Regions from separate parts of the Shinella sp. Sh6 genome, predicted to be linked through region 2. Evidence: predicted binding sites of a transcription regulator. Region 2 holds the regulator's gene; each other region holds the start of a gene.
The links. Region 2 encodes LexA, which represses DNA repair genes until DNA is damaged. Its sites were predicted from a motif close to TGTTCNNNNTGTGTTCNG; they were not measured.
Positions count from the first base shown of each region.

Region 1: a site for LexA is predicted at 1,259-1,276, ahead of ACZ5TO_RS00245 (DNA recombination protein RmuC). Genes of this name have one in related genera too.
Region 3: a site for LexA is predicted at 1,263-1,280, ahead of ACZ5TO_RS10335 (ribonuclease). Genes of this name have one in related genera too.

Region 1 covers NZ_AP044005.1:50,652-52,846, reverse strand. The annotation lists gene fmt (methionyl-tRNA formyltransferase) at 1-634, opposite strand, end outside; gene def (peptide deformylase) at 673-1,197, opposite strand; gene ACZ5TO_RS00245 (DNA recombination protein RmuC) at 1,312-2,195, shown strand, end outside.
Region 2 covers NZ_AP044005.1:1,571,596-1,573,790, forward strand. The annotation lists gene ACZ5TO_RS07745 (ComEC/Rec2 family competence protein) at 1-909, shown strand, start outside; gene lexA (transcriptional repressor LexA) at 900-1,622, opposite strand; gene ACZ5TO_RS07755 (molybdopterin molybdotransferase MoeA) at 1,718-2,195, opposite strand, start outside.
Region 3 covers NZ_AP044005.1:2,134,310-2,136,504, forward strand. The annotation lists gene ettA (energy-dependent translational throttle protein EttA) at 1-415, opposite strand, end outside; gene ACZ5TO_RS10335 (ribonuclease) at 508-1,248, opposite strand; gene ACZ5TO_RS10340 (alpha/beta fold hydrolase) at 1,420-2,195, shown strand, end outside.

The DNA.
Region 1 (2,195 bases), 1.5 Mb from region 2:
TCTCGGCCTTGTCGATCTTGGCGGCATAGACGACGCCCTCTTCAGCCTGCGGCGTCAGCGGCAGGTCGCCCGCCTCCAGCTTGGCCATCGCCTCGGCCATCAGCGTGCCGCCGGCTTCCATCAGCGCGTCGTGCAATTCGCCCGCCGTCATCTCTTCCGGGATCGCCACGCGACGGGTGAGCGCGACGGGGCCGGTGTCGAGGCCCTTGTCCATCTTCATGACCATCATGCCAGTCTCGCTATCACCCGCCATGATCGCCCGCTGGATGGGCGCGGCACCGCGCCAGCGCGGCAGCAGCGAGGCATGGCCGTTATAGCAGCCGAGCCGCGTGCCGGTGAGGATCGCCTCCGGCAGGAGAAGGCCGTAGGCGACGACGACGGCGACGTCGGCCTTCAGTGCACGGAAGGCCTCCCGGTCTTCCCCGGCGCGGAAATTGACGGGCGTGAAGACGGGGATGCCGCGCCGTTCCGCTTCCTGATGGACAGGGGATTTCACCAGTTCGAGGCCGCGGCGGCCGGCCGGGCGCGGCGGCTGCGAATAGACGGCGACGATCTCGTGGCCGGCGTCGGCAAGCGCCGTCAGCGTCGGGACGGAGAAGGCCGGCGTGCCCATGAAGATGATGCGAAGGGCCATCGGTCAGCCTCCGTTATCTGGAAAGCGGCAGCGGCCCCTCAGAGCGCCTTGCTGCCGCGCAGCTTCGCCGCCTTGGTGAACTTGCGGATCACCATTTCGCGCTTCAGCTTGGAAATATGGTCGATGAACAGGATGCCGTTCAGATGGTCGATCTCGTGCTGGAGGCAGGTCGCGAGCAGGCCGTCGGCCTCCGTCACCTGCTCCCGGCCTTCGGCGTCGAGATGCCTGACCTTGATCTTCGCCGGACGCTCGACCTCGGCATAGTAATCCGGGATCGAAAGGCAGCCTTCCTCGTAGACCGAGCGCTCGTCGGAGGACGAGACGATCTCCGGGTTGATGAAGACGAGCGGCGTCTTGTCGTCGCCTTCCTTGGACACGTCGAGCACCAGCATGCGGCGCGGCACGCCGATCTGGATGGCGGCAAGGCCGATGCCCGGCGCGTCGTACATCGTCTCCAGCATGTCGGCGGCAAGCTTCTTGACCTCGCCATCCACGGTCTCGATGGGTTTCGAGGCCTGGCGAAGGATCGGATCGGGAAGGATAATCAGCGGCTTGATGGTCATGCGCCTCCTTAGCGCGCTTTGCCGGCGCTTTCAATCGACTTCCCCCGTTTCGCCGGCGATTTGTTCACGTTATGATCTGGTTTTCGCCGCAATCCGTGCTATGGTCGCCGCATGATCGATCCCGCGTCCGATGCCTTCCTCGCCTCCCTTCCCGACCGGCTCGGCGGCCCGCTGCCGGCCTTCGTATTGCTTGCGGCCGGCATTATCGCCGTCTTCGGCCTCCTCTCGGCCCGGCGCAGCCATGCCCGGCAGCGGCAGGCCGCGGCGATGGCGGAATTGCGCTTTGCCGATCTCCTCAGGGCGCAGACCGAGATGCAGGGCCGCGTCGCCGCCATGGCCGAGGTGTTCGGCGCCAAGCAGTCGGAGACCAACCAGGCGATCAACGCCCGGCTCGACGGGCTGACGCAGCGGCTCGGCCAGTCGATGTCCGAGCAGACCCGCGCGACGCACGAGAACCTCCGCCGCCTGCAGGAGCGCCTCGCCGTGATCGATACGGCGCAGACCAACATCCAGTCGCTGGCAAAGGACGTGGTCGGCCTTCAGGCGATCCTCTCCAACAAGCAGACACGCGGCGCCTTCGGCCAGTCGCGCATGGAGACGATCATCGCCGACGCGCTGCCGGCGGGCGCCTACCAGTTCCAGGCACAGCTTTCCAACGGGGTCAGGCCCGACTGCACGATCCGCATGCCGAACGGCCAGCCGCCGCTCGTCGTCGACGCGAAGTTTCCGCTGGAGGCGTGGAACGCCCTTTCGGACGGCCGCCCGCCCGAGGCGGCGAAGGCCGCCGCCCAGCAGTTCCGCCGCGACATGGAGGTGCATATCCGCGATATCGCGGAAAAATACCTCATCGCCGGCGAGACGCAGGACACCGCCTTCCTCTTCGTGCCGTCGGAATCGATCTTCGCCAGCATCCACGAGAATTTCGAGGGCGTCGTGCAGCGGGCGCACCGCGCGCGCATCGTCATCGTCTCGCCCTCGCTGCTGATGCTCTCCGTGCA
Region 2 (2,195 bases):
GTGCTGCTGATGCCCTTCGGGCTCGATGCCATCCCCTTCGCGATCATGGGCAAGGGCATCGAATGGATGATCGCGCTCTCGGCATGGGTGGCCGGCTGGAAGGGCGAGATCGTCACCGGCCGCATCCCGCTTGCCGCTTTCCTGCTGATCGCCCTCGGCGGCGGCCTCGTCTGCCTCCTGCGCACGCGGCTTCGCCATGCCGGAACGGCGCTCGCCCTCCTCGGCCTCGTCCTTGCCTTCCGGACCGATGGGCGGGCGCCTGAAGTGCTCGTATCGGAGGACGGCCGGCTCGTCGCCATATTGGGAAAGGAAAGCGTATCGACGAACCGCGCGCGGCCGCCGGATTTCATCTGGTCGCAATGGCGAAGGGCGCTGCGACTCGCCGATCCGCAAAAGCCAGCCCTGCGCAGGACCGCGGGCCTTGCCGTGGAGGACACCTCGAAGCCCGAGGTCACCGGCAAAAGGCCGCGCCGAAAGGCCGACCGCGAAAAGGCAGGAACGGCAATGGCGTCCGCCCTTGCCGCAGCAAGAAGCAGCAACGCCTTCGTCTGCGAGGCGAAAGCCTTCTGCGCCGCGGTCTCGCCCAGCGGCTGGCGGATCGTCGCGCTGGAGGACACGGCCTTCCTCGGCACGGCCTGCGATGCCGCAGACCTCGTCGTCGTGCCCTATGCCCTGAGGCTTGACGCCTGCCGCTCCGGCGCAAGGCTGGTGACGGCGCGGCATCTGCGCCGGAGCGGCGCATTGGAGATCGGGCCAGCGACCGGGCCGGAAGCATCAAGCCTTGCGCAGGCCCATGTCACGCAGGCGGTGGAAAGCGTCGACCGCCCCTGGTCGCGTCATCGCACCTACGATTGGCGCACCGGCCGCTTCGAGCCTCCGGCAAGCGGGCAGGCGGAGGATCAGTTGTAACGGCGGATGAGGCCGACGAGTTTGCCCTGGATCTTCACGCGGTCCGGGCCGAAAATGCGGGTCTCGTAGGCCGGGTTGGCGGCTTCGAGCGCGATGGAGGCGCCCTTGCGGCGGAAGCGCTTCAGCGTCGCTTCCTCGTCGTCGACAAGCGCCACGATGATCTCGCCCGGATTGGCGGTGCTGCCATTGCGGATGATGACCGTGTCGCCGTCGAGGATGCCGGCCTCGATCATCGAATCGCCGCGCACTTCCAGCGCATAATGGTCGCCGCTGCCGATCATCTCGGCGGGCACAGTGATGTCGTGCGTGTTGTTCTGGATGGCCGAGATCGGCACGCCGGCGGCAATGCGCCCCATGACGGGCACCGAAACGGATGTGGAAATCTCCGGCACGGCCGGCGTGCGCGCGGCGGGAGCGGCCGGCGCCTGCTGCTTGCCCCGGCTTCCCTCGATGACGGAGGGGGAGAAGCCGCGACGGGGCTGGAGGCTCGTCGAATAGGCCTCGGGCAGCTTGATGACCTCCAGCGCCCGCGCCCGGTTGGGAAGGCGGCGGATGAAGCCGCGCTCCTCGAGCGCCGTGATGAGGCGGTGGATGCCCGATTTCGACGCCAGGTCCAGCGCGTCCTTCATCTCGTCGAAGGATGGAGGAATGCCCGATTCCTTCATACGCTCATGGATGAACAGGAGGAGTTCCTGTTGTTTGCGCGTCAGCATGGCATCCCCGTTGAGAATCGTGAAACAAATCCAGAACAGACACTATCCGTTCCGCATGTGTTCCGCAAGGGCTTCCTGAACAATAATATGACTGTTCAGGCCTCGGGATCGCGCAGGAGCAGGACGTCGCAGGGGCTGCCGGCGGGCACGGCAGGCGCGCCCGGCGGGCGCACGAGCAGGCCTTCCGCCGCGGCGAAGATCTTCATCATTGACGAATCCTGCCTGTCGAACGGCGTGACGGAGAGCGCGCCGGAGGCAGTGCGCTCGACACGCGCGCGGACATAATCCTGCCGGTGGTCGTTTTCTCCGAGCGGAACGGCGGTGACGGCGGGGCACAGGCGGCTGCGGGCGGGAAGATGCGCCAGACGCCGCACGAGCGGCTCGAGGAAGAGCAGCGAGCAGACGAGGCTGGACACGGGATTGCCCGGCAGGCCGACGACGCGGATATCGCCGAGCCGGCCGACCATCAGCGGCTTTCCGGGGCGCATGGCAATGCGCCAGAAGTCGAGTTCCATGCCGGCTTCGCCAAGCACGGGCCGAACGAGGTCGAAATCGCCGACCGAAGCGCCGCCG
Region 3 (2,195 bases), 560 kb from region 2:
CGACCTGGCTTTCGAGGTCCCAGAGGTTCTGGCTGTCGATGATGTCCTGAAGTTTCGCGCCCTCTTCCGCCGTCTCGTCGGAATAGTTCATCATCAGCTCGTTGTAGCGATCGAGGATCGCCTTCTTGGCGGCAACGCCCTCCATGACGTTTTCGAGCACCGTCTTGGACGCATCGAGCTGCGGTTCCTGCGGCAGGTAGCCGAGCGTCGCGCCTTCGGCAAGCCAGGCCTCGCCCGTGAACTCCTTGTCGAGGCCGGCCATGATGCGCAGCACGGTCGACTTGCCCGCCCCGTTCGGGCCGAGGATACCGATCTTGGCATCCGGGTAGAAGGACAGGTGGATATTCTCGAGGATCTTCTTGTTGCCATAGGCCTTGTTGAGCCCCGACATGTGGTAGATGAACTGACGTGCCATGAAAACGCGCTCCGGATCGGACAAATTTGCCCGCTATGTAGGCGAATTCCGTGCCCGCGGCAATCGCGGCCGCGAAAACGCGGCGGCCGCCGCTAACCCGCCTCGCCCGCGCCCGTCACGCCGCCGGTGCAGCGGGATTTCGTCGGGGATGCGCCGGCGATCAGCGCCTTGAGCGGGCCGTCGCCGGAAGCAAGCCCGATGGTGAGGCCGGTCACGATCACGCGGTCGCCGGCCTTGCGGCAGGCAAGGCGCACGCGCTCGCCCGCGCCCTTGCCGAAAGCGGCGTCGAAGGCGGCGCGGACCTCGGCGAGCGTGATCGCGGCGCCCTTGCGGTCCGTAAAGAGCGCGCGCACCGGCGAGGCGTTGAGCTCGTCGAGAAGATCGAGCGAGCGGGCATAGTAGGCCTCGGCCGAGGCGGCGAGGCAGCTTCCGCTCTTCAGCCATTGCCGCCGGTCGAGGCCGACGCGGACGGCGGGCATGGCGGCGGCAAGGCGCGTCTTCGTCGCCGTGGCGAGGGGGACGTCCGGAAGGTCGGTCCATTTGCCCTTGCGCGCCTTCTCCTGGAGCGCGGCCTCGATGCCGCAATAGCTCTTGCGGGCCGCGAAGCGATTCACCAGCGAGAACCGCCCGGCCGCAGGCGCCTCGGCGGAAAAGCCCGTGCAGCCTCGGCTCTTGGGCCGTGCGGCGCAATAGCCGGCCTGCCAGCCGACGGACAACACTTCCCGCGCCTTGCCCTCCGGCGCCGACTGCGCCGCGGCGATGCCGCCGCCGAGGAAGAGAGCGATGGAGACAACGAGAAAAGACAATACGGGCATTGCAGCTTTCGTCTTCATGACCAGCGCCCGATAAGAACAAAACAGGATCATTTACAACCAAAGATCAGAAAATTGCAACCCATAATCGGAAAAATCCCGAAAAACGGGACGAGGCTTCGAAATGCACGCGGCATCCCGTTGTCTTTCCACCGCAAATCGCGTTGTGCTGGCGCAAACGGGAGGAATGCGGTGTTCTCAGAAAGACAGGCCCTTGCCAGCGCGAGCGGCGCGACGCTGGCGCTCCGGCACGAGCCGGCGCGCGGGGCCGCGCGCGGCATCCTCCTTGTCAGCCACGGCCTTGCCGAGCACAGCGCCCGCTATGCCCGCCTTGCCGAACGCATGGCCGGCGAAGGCTTCCACGTCTACGCCCACGACCACCGCGGCCACGGCTTCACCACCGCGCCCGATGCCCCCCTCGGCCAGTTCGCCCCGCGCGGCGGCATCGCCCGTGTGGTTGAGGACATGCGCACCGTGCGCGCCCACGCCGCCGGCCGGCATCCCGGCCTGCCGGTCGTGCAGTTCGGCCATTCGATGGGCGGGCTCCTCGCGCTCGCCTTCGCGGAGGCGCATCCGGCGGAGATCGATGCGCTCGCCGTCTGGAATTCCAACCTCGCGCCGGGTCTTGCCGGGCGGGCGGCGCAGGCGCTGCTTGCCGCCGAGCGCATGTTCAAGGGCTCGGACGTGCCGAGCGCGCTCCTGCCCCGCCTCACCTTCGCCGCCTGGGGCAAGGCCATCGCCGGTCATCGTACGCCCTTCGACTGGCTGTCGCACGATGCGGCGGAGGTGGACGCCTATATCGCCGACCCGCTCTGCGGCTTCGACGTGAACGTCTCGATGTGGATCGACATCTTCGCCGTCACCTTCGCCGATGTCTCGGCCGAAGGGCTGGCGCGCCTTCCGAAAGGCCTGCCCATCCATCTCGTCGGCGGCGAGGAGGACCCGGCGACGGATTTCGGCCGGGCGAC